DNA from 3 places in the Dorea longicatena genome. Region 2 is predicted to be linked to each of the others. Evidence: a T-box and tRNA genes for the amino acid it is inferred to sense, from the RefSeq annotation. Region 2 holds a T-box; the other regions hold tRNA genes.
The links. A T-box is a leader RNA that pairs with one kind of tRNA and senses whether it is charged. The one in region 2 lies ahead of proS (proline--tRNA ligase), so its partner is inferred to be a tRNA-Pro.
Positions count from the first base shown of each region.

Region 1: it has a tRNA-Pro gene. The T-box ahead of proS (proline--tRNA ligase) is inferred to sense a tRNA for this amino acid. The anticodon was not compared.
Region 3: it has a tRNA-Pro gene. The T-box ahead of proS (proline--tRNA ligase) is inferred to sense a tRNA for this amino acid. The anticodon was not compared.

Region 1 covers NZ_CP102280.1:2,155,592-2,161,458, reverse strand. The annotation lists gene NQ508_RS10320 (S8 family peptidase) at 37-1,620, shown strand; gene NQ508_RS10315 (hypothetical protein) at 1,649-1,939, shown strand; gene NQ508_RS10310 (signal peptidase II) at 1,940-2,398, shown strand; tRNA gene NQ508_RS10305 (tRNA-Gly) at 2,557-2,627, opposite strand; tRNA gene NQ508_RS10300 (tRNA-Pro) at 2,643-2,717, opposite strand; gene NQ508_RS10295 (C39 family peptidase) at 2,948-3,844, shown strand; gene NQ508_RS10290 (MalY/PatB family protein) at 3,901-5,112, shown strand; gene NQ508_RS10285 (AEC family transporter) at 5,205-5,867, shown strand, end outside.
Region 2 covers NZ_CP102280.1:76,924-82,790, reverse strand. The annotation lists gene NQ508_RS00400 (CotS family spore coat protein) at 1-217, opposite strand, end outside; gene NQ508_RS00395 (CCA tRNA nucleotidyltransferase) at 291-1,634, opposite strand; gene proS (proline--tRNA ligase) at 1,764-3,203, opposite strand; T-box leader at 3,311-3,521, opposite strand; gene NQ508_RS00385 (RluA family pseudouridine synthase) at 3,671-4,450, shown strand; gene spoVG (septation regulator SpoVG) at 4,516-4,791, opposite strand; gene glgD (glucose-1-phosphate adenylyltransferase subunit GlgD) at 4,834-5,867, opposite strand, start outside.
Region 3 covers NZ_CP102280.1:2,271,899-2,277,765, forward strand. The annotation lists gene feoB (ferrous iron transport protein B) at 1-438, opposite strand, end outside; gene NQ508_RS10810 (FeoA family protein) at 509-727, opposite strand; gene NQ508_RS10815 (FeoA family protein) at 785-994, opposite strand; gene NQ508_RS10820 (metal-dependent transcriptional regulator) at 1,249-1,629, shown strand; gene NQ508_RS10825 (nitroreductase) at 1,707-2,228, shown strand; gene NQ508_RS10830 (5-methyltetrahydropteroyltriglutamate--homocysteine S-methyltransferase) at 2,344-3,465, opposite strand; tRNA gene NQ508_RS10835 (tRNA-Pro) at 3,693-3,766, opposite strand; tRNA gene NQ508_RS10840 (tRNA-Gln) at 3,830-3,900, opposite strand; tRNA gene NQ508_RS10845 (tRNA-Gln) at 4,047-4,117, opposite strand; gene NQ508_RS10850 (hypothetical protein) at 4,211-4,501, opposite strand; gene NQ508_RS10855 (MATE family efflux transporter) at 4,566-5,867, opposite strand, start outside.

The DNA of each region.
Region 1 (5,867 bases), 840 kb from region 2:
AAGGAAGTGAATCCGGAAAATGCGTGTATTCAGGAGATGGATTTTGGATATAAAAGTGTATCTGTAGACAGAAGGATTCTGCTTCCATTATCGTTCAGAGAATATTGGTACAGTACGATCCCAAAATGTTATACACTTCTGGATATGCAGCCGTTAGATGCAGCAGGAATTATTACATTGCAGAACTATCCGACACTTCAGCTGATGGGGGATGGGATCATGATCGGCTTTTTAGATACCGGGATAGATTATCAGAATCGTGTGTTTCGCAATCTGGACGGGACGACACGGATTGTGGGAATCTGGGATCAGACGATTCAGACGGGAAGAACACCACAGGGGCTTTATTATGGAACGGAATATACGGAAGAAATGATCAATACAGCACTTAGATCGGAGGATCCGCTTCAGATAGTACCGAGTGTGGATACAGACGGACATGGAACATTTGTTGCAAGTGCGGCTGCAGGAGGAGCAGAAGTTGGAAAACAGTTTCTCGGGGCCGCACCGGAGGCTTCTATTGCAATGGTCAAATTAAAGCCGGCAAAAAATTATCTGAAAGAATTTTTCGCGATAGCACAGGATGCCGTATGTTATCAGGAAAATGATATTATGCTGGGACTCCGCTATCTGAATGACCTGGCAAGAAAACAGGGAATGCCGTTAGTGATCTGTGTAGCCCTCGGAACAAGCTTTGGAGGACATAACGGAGATTCTATTCTGGCAGATATATTGGACATTTATGCGACGGTAAGAAACAGGTGTGTTGTAGTCGGAACAGGCAATGAGGCGGCCAGAAGACATCACTATTTTAACCGTTTTACGGATGCACAGGATACGAGGACAGCAGAAATCCGGGTAGGAGAAGGGACACAGTCTTTTGCCGTTGAATTATGGAGTACACTTCCGAATATCGTAATGGTGTCGGTTACTTCGCCGTCTGGAGAGCGTACGGGGATGATTCCGATACGTCTGGGGTATCTGTTTGATTTTTTATTTACATTTGAACGGACAACGATTACTGTGGAATACAGATTATTACAGAGGAATAATGATGCACAGCTGGTATTTATAAGGTTTCAGAATGCGGTTCCCGGAATATGGAAAATAGATATAAAGCCGGCGATGCAGACAACCGGAGATTTTCACATATGGCTTCCGATGGAAGAATTCCTGGAGGGAGAGGTATATTTTCTGGAATCAAATCCCGACACTACATTTACAGAGCCTTCAGGAGGAAGAAATACAATGACTGTGGCTTTTTATAACAGCAGGGAGAATGGAGTTGATATTAATTCGGGCAGGGGGTATACTAGAGATGAAAAAATAAAACCGGATTATGCTGCGCCGGGAGAAGCGGTCACAGGAGCAGTACCTGGCGGGGAATTTAAGAATCGGACCGGTTCGAGCGCCGCAACAGCGATTGCAGCAGGCGGATGTGCCCTGATCATGGAATGGATCAGTGAGCAGCCGGGGGCAAGAGGAGTGTCGTCCAGTCAGGTCAGAAATATTATCGTGATGGGAACACAAAAGCTTCCGGGAATAGAATATCCGAATACACAATGGGGATATGGGACGATGAATTTGTACCGATCATTGGATATTTTAAGACAGCTGTAAAGAAGAACGAGATAAGGAGAGGATACTAATGGCAGATTTTTTTGAAGAATTCGGCAGAATGGTTTCAGATGTTGCTAGTGACATCACAAAGAAGACAGGAGATACTCTGGAAATCCAGAAGATTAAAAGCAATGTTCGTTCGTTAAAGAGAGCGAATGAAAGAGATCTTGCAGATATCGGACGTATGGTATATGAAAAATTCCAGAGTGGAGAAGTGTCAGACATGGATTATGTAACGCTCTGCGAAGAGATAGAAAAACGTGACGAAGAGATAGAAAAACAGGAAGAAGAGATCGTAAAGATCCAGGGAGAAGTATAAATGCGTACACGCATACCCGGTGCGGTCGGAACACTGTTCGCTCTTGATATGGCTGTAAAACAGTACATAGAAGAGAATGTAAGCGAGACGGAAGAAAAAAGTCTCTGTGGGACAGGGATTCTGATCAGAAAAGTATATAATAAAGGATTTGCATTTAACTCTATGGATTCCGAACCGGAAAAAGTAAAGAAAGCGTCGGTGATGACGACAGCAGCGATCGGACTTCTGACAATTATAGAAGCTTTTAGGGAAGGGCATATGCTTAGTAAGATAGCCCTGACATTCTTAAGCGCAGGAGCTTTAAGCAATACTTATGACCGTGTTGTCAGAGGAAAGGTAGTGGATTATATCGGTATTAAATCCAGTCACAAAATACTGGGCAATATAACCGCCAATCTGGCAGATATCTATATTTTGCTCGGTTCTGTATTTGCATTTTTGAAAAAGAAAATAGATTAGGGCTCAAGGAACAATCTGGACAAATAACGAACCCTGTCATCTTTCAGGTGTCTTCACATAAAGTTAGTGAAGACACCCGGAAGATGACAGGGTTCGTTGTTTGTCGCCATGCGGTTCGAAAGAAGCCGCCAGATAAATCTAAAATAGAGCATGAAAAAAGCGGGTGATGGGAATCGAACCCACGTATCCAGCTTGGAAGGCTGGTGTTCTACCATTGAACTACACCCGCATAATACATTATAAATCGGGGTGACAGGATTCGAACCTGCGACCTCCTGGTCCCAAACCAGGCGCTCTAGCCAAGCTGAGCCACACCCCGTTATTTGACGTGTCCTTAAGACAAGTAGTATGATATCATGATAAAATGTAAAAAGCAAGTAAAAAATGAAAAAAATTGAAAAAAGTCATAATTATATAAAAAAACGACACAAATACGAAAAGTCAGAATCAATATTAAGGAAATGATAAGTTGTATCCGCTGGAATGCTGTTGTATAATTAAGAACGATGTCGAGAAAATAGATTATTATTAAGAGGACTGAATTGACAGATGAAGGAGACTAATAACGTAGAACAACGACCAAGAACTTCTCTTTCAAAAGGTGCAAGAAGAAATCAGATATTAAGGCGTATAACAGTAGTCGGTGTGATAGCAGCAGTAATAACTGCTGCTTTTGCTGGCTATTGTCTGCACCGTGAACGTGTAGAAGAAAAACAGAAAGCAGAAGAGCTTAGAAAAGAAAAGCAGGATAAAAAAGAGGCGGCAAAAGTAAAGTCAAAGCCGGAAACTGCCGAACAGAAATTGGAACGTATACGAAAGCAGGCAACGGAACACGGATATCCGAAAAATGTGATCGAACTGTTGGATAAAAATGTGGAAACAGTAGATTTTGTGGCCGATTATGAAAAGAAAAAAGATAAGCCGTATGCAGATACGATAGGAAAAGATCTTTCGCAGGGAGGGATACCGGAACTTTTACAGTGGGATGAACGATGGGGATATGCTCCATACGGAACCAGTATAGTAGCGGCAAGTGGATGCGGACCGACCTGTATGGCGATGGTAGCAGCCGGACTGAATCAGGATGCGTCGATCACTCCGGCAAAGGTAGCTGCTTACGGAACGGAACATGGTTATGTGGACGAAGAGAATAACACCTACTGGAGATTCATGGATGAAGCCGGAGCAAACTGGAATCTTAACAGTACTGCAGGTCTTTTGTCAGAAGAGCAGGTAGCTTTAGAACTTTCGCAGGGACATCCGATCATATGCAGTGTCGGTCCGGGAGATTTTACCAAGATTGGACATTTTATCGTACTGACAGGTTATGAGAATGGCAATGTGAAAGTGAATGATCCGTTCAGCATAAAGAATTCGAAAGCAACATGGGTATTTGCCAATATCAAAGACCAGATAAAAGCGATGTGGGTATTTTCAAAAAAATAGCGATCAGACGGCAGGCGCCGGTGGAAGATCGTTTTCGGGAAACAGGAGAGAAAGATATGAGATATGATTTTACAAAGATTATAGACAGGCATGGAAAAGATGCGATTGCAGTAGACGGACTTGGAAAGAATCCGGGATTTGCACCGGAACCGCCAAAAGACGGATTTGATGTGATCCCGATGTGGGTGGCAGACATGAACTTTGAAACTGTCCCAACGATTCCAAAAGCGATCATGGACAGGGCAGCACATCCGGCATATGGATATTTCAATCCGGTGGAAGAGTATTATGATTCGATCATACGCTGGCATAAGATCCGCAATAATGTAGAAGGACTGATGCCGGAATATATCGGATATGAGAACGGAGTATTAGGCGGAGTAATCTCTGCTCTGACAGCTTTTGCCGCACCGGGAGATGCCGTACTTCTTCACAGCCCGACTTACATCGGATTCACCAAATGCATCACAGAGAATGGATACAAGATTGTACACAGTCCGCTCAAAAAAGACGAAAAAGGAATCTGGCGGATGGATTATGAAGACATGGATGCCAAGTTAAAGGCAAATAACATTCATGTAGCAATCTTCTGTAGTCCGCATAATCCGACCGGACGTGTATGGGAGCGCCGAGAGATTGAAGAGGCGATGGAAGTATATAAGAACAATGAATGTGTAGTGATCGCAGATGAGATCTGGTCAGATCTGATCTTAAAAGGCAGCCAGCACATTCCGACACAGTCGATCAGTCCGGATGCAAGAAACCGTACGATTGCATTGTATGCACCGAGTAAGACATTTAACCTGGCAGGTCTGGTAGGAAGTTATCATATAATCTTCAACAAAATGCTGCGTGACCGGGTGGAGGCAAAATCAAGAAAATCACATTATAATACAATGAATGTATTATCTATGCATGCGCTGATCGGGGCTTACGAGGCAGAAGGATATACCTGGGTCAATGAGCTTTGCCAGGTATTATCTGAAAATGTTGATTATGCAGTGAATCATATCCGTGACTACTACAGAGGAATTGAAGTAAGTAAGCCGCAGGGAACTTATATGTTGTTCCTGGACTGCGAAGACTGGTGCGAGGAAAATTATAAGTCACTGGATGAGCTGTTAAAAGCAGGATGGGACATAGGCGTTGCATGGCAGGACGGAAGACCGTTCCACCAGAAATATGGAATCCGTATGAATCTTGCATTACCGCTTGGCAGAGTAAAAGAAGCATTCGAGCGTCTGGATGAGTACGTATTTCATGTGTAAATATCTGGAAAATATACAGAAATAAAAAGTATAATGCTGTAGATTCCAAAGGAAAATACAGCATTTATTAAGAATGAGAGAAGTGAGAAAATTTGGATAATATAATTGTATCGTTTAATGTAATTGCACCGGTATTTTTTCTTATGGTATTAGGATATTTTCTGGTCAATTATACATCTCTGGCGGACGGAAAGCTTACAAAACAGGCAAATGCCATTGTGTTTAAGATATTTTTACCATGTATGTTATTCTACAATGTCTACCAGAGTGATATCGGTTCTGAGATACATAGCAGGATCAGGCTGTGCATCTGGGCAGCAGGGGGACTTCTGATACTGTTCGTATTGTTGTGTCTGATCGTTCCAAGGATCGTAACACAGGAAAATCAGCAGGGTGTAGTTATCCAGGGAATTTTCCGGAGCAATTATGTGATCTTCGGAGTTGCAGTCGTACAGAATATGTATGGACCGAAAAGTACGACGACAGCGGCAATTTTAAGTGCCATCCTGGTACCGATGTATAATTTCCTTGCAGTAGTCGCGCTGTCAATCTTCGGTGAAAAAAGGGAAAATGACTGGAAAAAGATTATTCTGGATATTATAAAGAATCCACTGATCATATCTTCGGTATTAGGGATTATATTTTCACTTCTTGGGATCAGACTTCCGACAGCTGTCGATACAACGGTTCAGGATCTGGCCAAATTATCAACACCGATTGCGTTTATGATTCTGGGTGGTGATCTGGACTTTTCA
Region 2 (5,867 bases):
TACGGTTCGTGACCACATAATCGATCCTATGATACCCCTGCTCATAAAGCCGTGTATAAAGTTCACATAACGCAGGGATTCTCTTCTCAGATGTTGTAATCTCCTTTAAAAGGAATAATCCCTTATTTGTTTCGCATAAAACAGCACCCCTGACTTTGCGGGTGCTGCTTACTTCTATATCATATTGTTCCAGTATTTTTTGTTCAAATTCCTGCATTTATATTCCCCGCGCTTTACACTTGATATTCTTTTTAAATGTATGTGGGAAATATAAAAAATATTCACTGCTGTTATACTTCTTTATCCGGGAAACTATATTTCAGCAGGATCTCTTTGGTGTTCATTTCCGGATTCTCGATCACAAGGTTCAATAATTCGTTTAACTTTTCCCCTATCTCTTTTCCCGGCTTCATTCCCGCCCGGATCAGATCTCTACCTGTCACAGCTAATTCTTTTAATGAAACACACTGGCCTTTTTCTATAATCTCTGCATATGTCTGTTCTACTTCATCGAGGTTTTTTAATTTTTCTGCTCTCTGGTACTCACTTTGTGCCAGAACATCTGCTCTCCTTACTTCCATATAGTATGGGAAAATGTCTTCGCCGATCTTATTCATTGCCCTTCTGACATTTTTCGGCACGGCCGGCATGCGGTAATCATGATTCAGCACAAGTCTTGTAACCTTATGCAGCGTATCATTATCGAACTTTAATCTCCGAAGCACTTCTTTGGCAATCCGCTCGCTTCCTAATGCATGCATTTTAAAATGCGCCACACCGTCTTCATCCATCGTCTTGTATTCCGGTTTACCTGTATCATGCAGTAACATTGTTAATCTTAAGATCTTATCATTGCGGACATTCATCATCGCATGAATGGTATGTTCCCCGACTGTGTACATATGATGCAGTGTTTCCTGCTTTGTCTCCATCATACGGTCAAATTCCGGCAAAAATACCTTCGTAATCCCAAGTTCATAAGCAGTTCTTATAAGCTCCGGCCGGTCAGATGTCAGCATCTTCACCAGTTCTACCTGTATCCTCTCCGCACTGATATTTTCCAGTGTCGGCGCAAGAAGCTTCATTCCTTCTTTCGTCTCCTCATCAATCTCAAATCCAAGCTGTGCCGCAAATCTGACGCCTCTTAAAATCCGGAGCGCATCTTCCGAGAAACGTTCCCTGGCATTTCCCACACAGCGGATCATATGCTTTTCCAGATCCTGCATTCCTCCAAAGATATCTACGATCCCATCCTTGTCATTGTATGCCATAGCATTGATCGTAAAGTCTCGTCTGAGCAGGTCTTCTTTCAGATTTCTTGTAAATGTGACTTCTTTCGGATGTCTGCTGTCTTCGTATTTTCCATCGATTCTGTACGTCGTAACTTCGTATCCCTCATGATTCAAAAGTACGGTTATCGTTCCATGCTCAATTCCCGTATCAAATGTTTTGTCAAATAATGCCTTTGTCTCTTCCGGCATTGCTGATGTTGTAATATCCCAGTCGCCCGGTTCTCTGCCAAGGATGGAATCTCTGACACATCCCCCGACTGCGTATGCTTCAAATCCATGCAACTGTAAGGTATGAATGATAAACTGTACATCATCCGGTAATTTTATATTATAGTTATTCACAAATATTTCCTCCGTTTATCCACGTTATCAACATTCTATATCATACCATATTTTTGCCGGTGGCTGTTGATAAAAAATGGACGGTAGATTCCTAAAATCCACCGTCCAGTACTTATAATCTCTTTATTCTTAGTATGATTTTCCCCAGTAAGCCATGTGTTTCGCAGGTTTTCCGCAATAGATACATTTATCGGAAATAAACTCTTCATCTTCGATCAGACATCTTGTTGCAGCTCCGCCTGTCTGATATTTTACTTCGCCCTCACATTCCGGATCTCCACACCAGCATGCTTTTACAAATCCACGGTTGGCTTTGAACTTCTCAACCATTTCATCCATTGTAGTAGCTGTATCAATGTGGCTGTTCAGGAATTCTTCTGCTCTGTTGTACATATCCTGCTGCTCCTGCTCTAAGATCTCGCGCAGTTTTACTGCGATCTCATCGAGAGATACAACGATCTTTTCACGGTTATCACGACGTACAACAACAACCTGGTTCTTCTCGATATCCTTTGGTCCGATCTCGATACGTGTTGGAATACCAAGGATCTCCTGCTCAGAGAATTTCCATCCTGTACTCTTATCAGAGTCATCGATCTTCACTCTGTATCCTGCTTTTTTCAGTTCGTCAAGCAGTGCATAAGATCTGTCAAGTACACCTTCTTTGTGCTGAGCGATTGGGATGATTCTACATTCAACCGGTGCTACGTGTGGTGGCAGTACCAGTCCGTCATCGTCACCGTGAACCATGATCAGGGCTCCGATACTTCTTGTTGACCATCCCCATGATGTCTCATACGCACTGTGCAGTTCGTTGTTCTTATCTACATATTTGATTCCGAATGCATCCGGGAATCCGTTTCCGAAGAAATGGCTTGTCGCAGACTGAAGTGCTTTTCCGTCATGCATCAGTGCTTCGATCGTGTATGTGTCTTCTGCTCCGGCGAATTTCTCGTGTTCTGCCTTTCTTCCTGCTACGAATGGGATAGCCATTGTCTCTTTATAGCAATCCTTATAAACTTCCCACATCTGGATTGTTCTTTCTTCTGCTTCTTCATATGTTGCATGAAGTGTGTGACCTTCCTGCCATAAGAATTCTCTTGAACGAAGGAATGGTCTTGTTGTCTTCTCCCAACGGAGAACGGAGTTCCACTGGTTCCATACCTTTGGAAGATCTCTGTATGATTTTACTGTTTTAGCCCAGAGGTCACAGAACAGTGTCTCTGATGTAGGGCGTACACATAATCTTTCCTGCAGTCTTTCCATTCCACCGTGTGTTACCCATGCAACTTCCGGTGCGAATCCTTCTACGTGATCAGCTTCTTTTTCCAGAAGTGACTCCGGAATCAGTACTGGCAGGTATACATTCTCAACTCCTGTTTCTTTGAAACGTCTGTCCAGATCTGCCTGGATCAGTTCCCAGATCGCATAACCGTTCGGTAAGTAGTTCATGCATCCTTTTACGCTTGAATAATCACAAAGATTTGCTTCACGTACAACGTCTGTGTACCACTGTGCGAAATCTTCGTCACGGGATGTAATGTTTTTGACTAATTTTTCCTTTGCCATGTTTCTCTTCTCCTTTTCAATTTTGGTGAAATCCTTATTCCACGTTATTTTTTTGCCGGGAGTTCCACAACCTGACACAAAAAACGCCGGGCCTTTCGACTCCCCGAAAAAGGGACCGAAAAGCTCGGCGGTACCACCCTAGTTAACTGCGACCCTTTCGCAGCTCTCTTCATTGGCCGTTAACGCCGGCTGACACGCTGCACTTTCATGCAGTGGCTCCAGGACCGGTTCCATGTGATGAACAGCAGATATCTCACACCATATGATATCCTCTCTGCGGCTGGATTCTCATGTACTAATTCCCTTCATCGCCATAAAATTTTTTTTGAATTGTCAATTATTTTAATCCATGAAATATGTTTTGTCAAGATATTATCTCTATCTCTGCTTCCGCCAATGTCTGCTTGCAGTTTTTTCCCCTCCATGATTTAATAAGTATATCATTTGTCTTAACAAAGGAGAAGTATATGGCTACTTTAAATATATTATATGAAGACCCACACATCCTCGTCTGTGTCAAACCACATGGCATAGCAACCCAGAGCAAAAGCATCCGTTACCCGGACATGGTCAGCCTGATCAAGAATCATCTGGCGAAAGCTTCCGGCACTTCCGGAAAATCCGGTGCACCAAAATCCATTGGTTCCAGAACCCCTGGCTCTGCTGAGCCTTACCTTGCCGTCATCCACAGACTCGACCAGCCCGTTGCCGGAATCCTTGTCTTTGCCAAGACTCCGGCTGCTGCAAAAGATCTGAATAAGCAGTTACAGAATCAGGGATTCGGGAAATATTACCGCGCGCTTGTCACCAATGCGCCTTCCGAGGAAGAAGGAACACTCGAGGATTATATGGTCAAAGATGCCCGGACGAACACTTCCCGAATCTGTTCTGCAAAGGAAAACGGAGCGAAGATTGCACGGCTGCATTATGATACGGTTCCTGACCATGGCCGGTTGTTTTCAACTGTTTCCGGCAGCTCTTCCTCTGTTGATGTCTCTCTGTCTTCGCAAAGTCAGGAATGTCACGAGACCGAACTTGAGATTCATCTGGACACCGGACGTCATCACCAGATCCGTGTGCAGCTTGCCTCCATTGGATGCCCGATCGTCGGAGATACAAAATATAACCCGGAGCTTACCGGCAATAAAGGATGGCAGACAATCCGATTGTGTGCTTATAAGCTCGATTTCAAACATCCGGTCACACACAAGGCGATGCATTTTCAATTAGAGGCCGATCCGGCATAATTCAGTTATCCTAAAAAGAGGAGCGGGAAATTCCCACTCCTCTTTTTCGCCGATACATATGCCCTCTATGCTTCTGCTACATCCTCAGTCAGAGCTTCTTCATATTTCTCAAGGATAATATTCTGAATGCGCTCTCTTGTTCCTGAGTTGATTGGATGCGCAATATCTCTATACTCTCCATCCAATGCTTTCTTGCTTGGCATTGCGATAAAGAGTCCTTTTTCTCCTTCAATCACCTTAATATCGTGTACCACAAATTCCTCATCCATGGTAATGGAAACGACAGCTTTCAGCTTGCCCTCCTTTGCTACTTTACGTACTCGTACATCTGTAATCTGCATGTTGTTCTAGCCCCTTTCTTCTAGCCTTTGCACTGCTTTTTCTTAAAGTGCATACCTCTCATTTTTTTCTACGACTACCTTCACACCATTTTCACCAACATAGCGTGTGTTTGCCCGGATCGTATCCCTGCTTTCTACAATACAGTTCTCAATATATGCATTGTCTCCGAGATAGACATCATTAAGAATAATGGAATTCTTAATGACACAGTTGTTCCCCACGAATGTCTTCTTGAAAAGAATCGAATTCTCGACTGTACCATTAATGATACTTCCACTCGCCACAAGGCTGTTCTTAACCATAGATCCCGGGTTGTATTTTGCCGGCGGCAAGTCGCTGACCTTGGAATAAATACCCGGCTGTGTCCGGAAGAAATACTCACGTACTTCCGGTTTCAGGAAATCCATATTCGTCTGATAATATGCATCCACTGTTGAAATGTTGCTCCAGTAATCTTTTATTTTATAACCGTAGATTTTCTTCAGATTCTTATATCTGATAAGAATATCGGTCACAAAATCATGTCTGTCATCTTCTGCGCAATGTTCGATCAGATCGATCAGCTGGCGTCTTCTGATTACATAGATACCTGTTGATACAATCTGCGACTGTGCCACCATCGGCTTTTCCTCGAACTCTTCAATACGCATCGAATCATTCATCTTGATCGTTCCGAAACGGCTTGCATCTTCGTTCGGACCAAGTTCTTTGCATACCACTGTAATATCCGCTTTCTTTGCAATGTGATATTCCAGTACTTTGTTATAATCCATCTTATATACAGCATCACCGGATGTAATGATTACATAAGGTTCGTGACATCTCTTTAAGAAATCCAGATTCTGATAAATTGCGTCTGCTGTTCCGCGGTACCAGTATCCGTTCTCCGCGGTGATCGTCGGGGTAAATACATATAATCCCCCCTGCTTTCTTCCGAAATCCCACCATTTTGAAGAATTCAGATGTTCATTCAACGAACGGGCATTGTACTGTGTCAGAACTGCCACCTTCTGAATATGAGAGTTTGACATATTACTGAGTGCAAAGTCAATCGCTCTGTAACTTCCGGCGATCG
Region 3 (5,867 bases), 720 kb from region 2:
AGAAGTTTCAACAATCGGGCAGTCTAATAACATTGAAAGCCTATTTGTATCAATCTTGATTCCTCTCTTCTCCAGAAGATCTGTCATGTTCAGTGCGATAACTACCGGCACACCTGTCTCGATAAGCTGTGTAGTAAGATACAGGTTACGCTCGATATTCGTTGCATCTACAAGATCGATGATAACATCCGGATCATCATTTAAGATATAATCACGACTAACTACTTCTTCCAGTGTATATGGCGAAAGAGAATAGATACCCGGAAGGTCTGTTACGATGATGTCATCGTTCTTTCTCTTTCCTTTTAATTTTCCCTCTTTTTTCTCTACTGTAACACCTGGCCAGTTACCAACATACTGGTTGGCACCCGTTAAGGCGTTAAACATTGTGGTTTTACCACAGTTTGGGTTTCCCGCAAGTGCGATCTTGATTCCCATTCCTATTTACCTCCTTGAACGTGTAAATTCTAATGCGACAATATGTATCTGTCAGTTCCTTCGGTAAGTCTTATTTTACCTGGACACACTGAGCATCGTCTTTTCTTACTGAAAGCTCATAGCCTCTTACTGTAATCTCTACAGGATCTCCAAGTGGAGCTACCTTTCTGATATACAGCTCGCTTCCTTTTGTAATGCCCATATCCATAATACGGCGCTTGTATGCGCTGTCCCCTTCAATCTTCGTTACAACAACTGTACTTCCAACTTTTGCATCACCTAAAGTCATTGCTGTTTCTCCTTTCCTTAGATTGTTAGTATCTATAATACAGCAGACACCCCGGTACTAAACCATGATGTGCCGCGCCATATCCTCATTTACTGCCACTCTGGAGTCTTTGACATTTACGATCACATTGCCTCCGATCTTCGACAGTACAACAACTTCCGCTCCTGCAACAAATCCAAGATTTGCCAGAAAACGTCTTGTCTCTTCATTTCCACCAATACGTGAGATTGTGTTTGTTTCACCGATACCGGCCATTGTAAGCGGCATAATAACACCTCGTTTTCTTTATGTATGATTTTTTGCATTTTCTCTGCCTGTTTTGATAATGATTTTGATAATGATAAATGTTTTCATTATCTCCTGCAATAGTTAGTATATGCTAACGTTCGTTAGCTGTCAACCACTTTATTTCATTTTATTGATTATTTTTTCTCATTAAGATTTTTCTTTTATTTGCCAGTAATTTGGAACTATGCTATACTAAATTCAATGTTAACGTATGAAGGAAGGAATGACTTATTATGAGCAATGTATTAAATGAATCTGCTGAGAACTACCTTGAAACGATTCTGATTTTAAGCCAGAAACTGCCTGTAGTGCGTTCCGTAGATATTGCCAATGAGCTTGGATTCAAGAAATCCAGCGTCAGTGTTGCCATGAAGAACCTTCGCGAGAAGGAACATATTAAAGTAGATGAGCAGGGATTTATTCATTTGACACCATCCGGCCTGGAGATTGCAAATATGATTTACGAACGCCACACACTTTTATCATCCTGGCTGATACATCTCGGCGTACCTGCGGATGTCGCTGCTGCCGATGCATGTAAGATGGAGCATGTGATCAGTAAAGAAAGTTTCGAAGCGATCAAGAGACATGTATACGAGAACAAAGAAGTGTAAATCATCCGTTTCGTTTTATTTTCTTTTTATATTATGAGATTTTATTTTTTCACTGTATTCTAAAGGAGTCTTGATTTATGAACGAAAGTATTAAAAACATGATCGAACGCCGCAGTGTACGCGGTTACAAACCGGACATGATCCCGAAAGAAGATCTGGATCTGATTCTTGAAGCAGGCACTTATGCCGCAACCGGCATGGGAATGCAGTCACCGGTTATTGTTGCCGTTACAGACAAAGCCACCCGCGATCAGCTTTCCAAAATGAATGCGGATGTCATGGGAACTGATACAGATCCGTTCTACGGAGCACCGGTTGTCCTGGTTGTATTAGCTGATAAGAACAGACCGACACATATCTATGACGGAAGCCTTGTCATGGGCAATCTGATGAATGCTGCCGCTTCTCTTGGAATCGGAAGCTGCTGGATCCACCGGGCGAAAGAAGTCTTTGCATCGGAAGAAGGTAAGGCTCTTTTGAAAAAATGGGGCGTGGAAGGTGATTATGAAGGCATCGGACACTGCGTGCTCGGATATCCGGCCGGAGATGTGCCGAAAGCGAAGCCTCGTAAAGAGAATTATGTGTATCATGTAGATTAAATGAATAACGAGAACAGAAAAAGAGGAATCCCGGATCAATGTGATCTTTGGGATTCCTTTTTTCTTCGAGCAGCGTATTGTAAATCTGCTGTTTGATACTTCGGTATGTATGGTCTTATGCGTCCTTCCATACCTCTTCTGCGATTTCTTTCACCAGTTTTAATTTTGCCCACTGCTCTTCTTCTGTCAGTTTGTTACCAATTTCACAGGATGCAAATCCGCACTGCGGGCTTAAACACAATCTCTCAAGTGGAATATATTTTGCTGCTTCATAGATTCGTTTGATCACTGTTTCTTTGTCTTCAAGTTCCGGTGACTTAGTTGTGATCAGTCCCAGAACGACTTTCTTATCTTCTGAAACCTTTGCCAGCGGCGCAAATCCGCCCGATCTTGCATCATCATACTCCAGGAATAAAGCGTCTACATTTTCCTTTGCAAATACATAGTCTGCTACGGAATCATATGGGCCGCTTGTGAAGAATGTAGAGTGATAGTTACCTCTGCAGATATGTGAAGTAATCACCATATCTTCCGGTTTTCCTTCTAATGCAAGGTTATTCACTTCCAGTAACTGTGCTTTTACTTTGTTCAGATCCAGCCCCAGTCTCTCATATCTCTGCTTTGCGGCATCTCCTACGATTGCGCCCCATGTACAGTCATCTAACTGAAGGTTACTGCACCCCGCTTCATAGAACTGTCTGATAACTTCCTGATATGCTTTTCCGATGTCCTGAATCAATTCTTCGTTTGTTGCATAATATTTTCTTGTATTCTCAAAGTTTGCCGGAACGATCATCTGCTGGAACATCTGTGCCGGTGCCGGGATTGTATATTTTGCAACGGTGTTCTCATCTTCGAACTGTTTTAAGAATTTGAATCCTTCTACAAATGGATGTGCTTTTGCCTTTACTTTTCCTGTCAGGTAAGTATCTTCTACTGCTGCCATCTCTGCATTGAACTGTACGCCGGCTCCTGTCTGCTCATGACCAACGCCTTCGAATCCCCACATAAAGTCCAGATGCCAGTAAGTTCTTCTGAATTCTCCGTCTGTAATGATGTGGAATCCCAATTCTTTCTGCTTTGCAACTACTTCTGTGACTGCCTTATCAACGATTGCATCACATTCTTCTTTTGTGATCTTTCCTTCGCTGTAATCTGCTTTTGCCTGTTTTACTTCCTGTGGTCTTAAAAAGCTTCCCACAAAATCATATCTGTATGGTGTCTGGTATTTGCTCATTTTCTATATCCTCCTGTGCTTTTCTTCCTGTTGTTTTTGTCTGGATATAGAGTAGCATGATTTGGATGATTTGGATAATACATATAACTTGTGTGTTGCTATAGCTTTAAGCTATAGCAATTAAAGCATCTATAAACCATATATCGCTGACGTTTTTACAAATACCAAGAATTACACTCTTTGACATAAAAAAATACAGTACCTATATCAGATACTGTATCATTCAATCGGAGTGACGTGATTCGAACACGCGACCTCTACGTCCCGAACGTAGCGCTCTACCAAGCTGAGCCACACTCCGATATATGCAATTTTAAAAAGTAACCGGACACTTTCAAAAGCATCCGGCGCCCCTGCCAAGGAACTACGGATAGAGGACTCGAACCTCTACTAACAGAGTCAGAGTCTGCTGTGCTGCCATTACACCAATCCGCATCAGTGTTATGTTCTGCATTGTTCAGCGAACAAATATTATTATACTGATTTTTAGAAAAAAGTCAATAGGTATTTTTGATTTTTTTCATACATTTCCGACAATATGAAAAACCGGATACTTCTTAATGAAGTATCCGGCATTGTAACTACGGATAGAGGACTCGAACCTCTACTAACAGAGTCAGAGTCTGCTGTGCTGCCATTACACCAATCCGCATCAATGTGACTTTTCTCTGCTGTTCTTAAGTTGTCCAGCGAATATTAATTATACTCGGATACAGAGAAAAGTCAATAGGATTTTTAAAAAAAGTTATTTTTTGTCATAAATTTTTGGTTCTACCGTTTTATTTTCAAAGTCTATGAATAACTGGAACGCATATCCGTCATCACTGGTATCCCGGACTTCCACATACTTTGGCTGTACTTCAATCAGAATCTCTGTATCTTCATGGCTGTATTTGTTATAACTTTCCCAGAGATGTTCTTTGTATCCCTTTTCAAAGCGTCTTCCCGGTTCTTCGACAACCAGGCCTTTATTCACAGCAATTTCTTCTACCTGCACACCGCTCCAGCATAATAATTGTGATTGCAGTAACATCATCTGCTAGATTTCATCTATATTCCTCTATGCTATATATGTAAATATTTCCAATTGAAATATTTTATCATTTTTCTCTTTTCCTGTACCACCGATAAAGCCCCAGTGCCAGCACCACACAGCAGCTCTCCGCAATCACCGGTGCCCACCAGATCGCTTCTCCTCCAAATACTGCCGTAAGGAACACCAGACTGATCACCAGTGCAACCAGACTCCTTGTAAGCGAGATCATCGTTGCAAATCCGGCCCTTTCTACAGAAGTAAAATATCCGCCAAGAACCACATTGAGTCCCGCAATCAGGAAAGACAGGATAAAGATACGGAACACCCTTACGGAATACTTAATCAACGATGCTTCACTTTCTTTCAAAAACAGTCTTACAATGCCGCCTGCTCCCATATAACATACGACAACTGCTCCTACGGAACCCACAAGAGCCGCCGTGATTCCATATTTCAAAAGCTTTTTATATTTACCCGGTTCATTTTTCCCATAATAATAGCTGATCAATGGCTGTGATCCCTGTGCAATGCCTGCCATGGACATGACAACGATCGTATTCACATACGAGATGATCGTATAACTTACCAGTGCGTATTCTCCGATGTACTTCAGGATTGCCTGATTAAAGAAGAAGATAATGATTCCACTTGAGAATTCCGTCACGCCGGACGACATACCATTGCGAATCTGACGCCAGATTTCTGACGGCATCAAATGGAACTTCGAAAATCTTATCGTTCCTTTCGGTCCGAGGAAATGCCACAGATACAAGAGGATCACTGCTGTCTGCGAGATTCCCGTAGCAAACGCTGCCCCCCAGACACCTTTATGTAACACCATGACCAAAATATAATCCAGGATACAGTTCAGTACGCTCCCGGACGTTACATAGATTGTTGCAAGTTTTGGATAGCCATCCGTCTTGATCAACGTCTCAAATGAATAAGAGAGAATATATACCATGGAAAATGGTGCAATTGTTCCAATATATGTTTTCGCATAAGAGAGAATATTATCAGTTGCTCCCAGAAATCTGGCAAACGGCTCTAGAAACACTATTACAAGAATTGTGATCAGAACCGATAATGTGCAAAGCAGCACAACATTCTGGGTAAACACTTCATTTGCACGTTCTTTTTCTCCCTGTCCCAAAAGAATCGCCACGATTGTCGAATTTCCCACCGCAAACAGGATAGAGATGGAAAACAGCCCCGTTGTAAATGGCATTGAGATATTGACGGCAGTTAATGCCACTTCTGACACTCCTCTTGCCACAAATATTCCGTCTACCATGGTATAAAGCGAGAATACCCACTGGGCAATGATCGATGGGATAATAAAACGTAAAAAATCACTTTTTAAAGA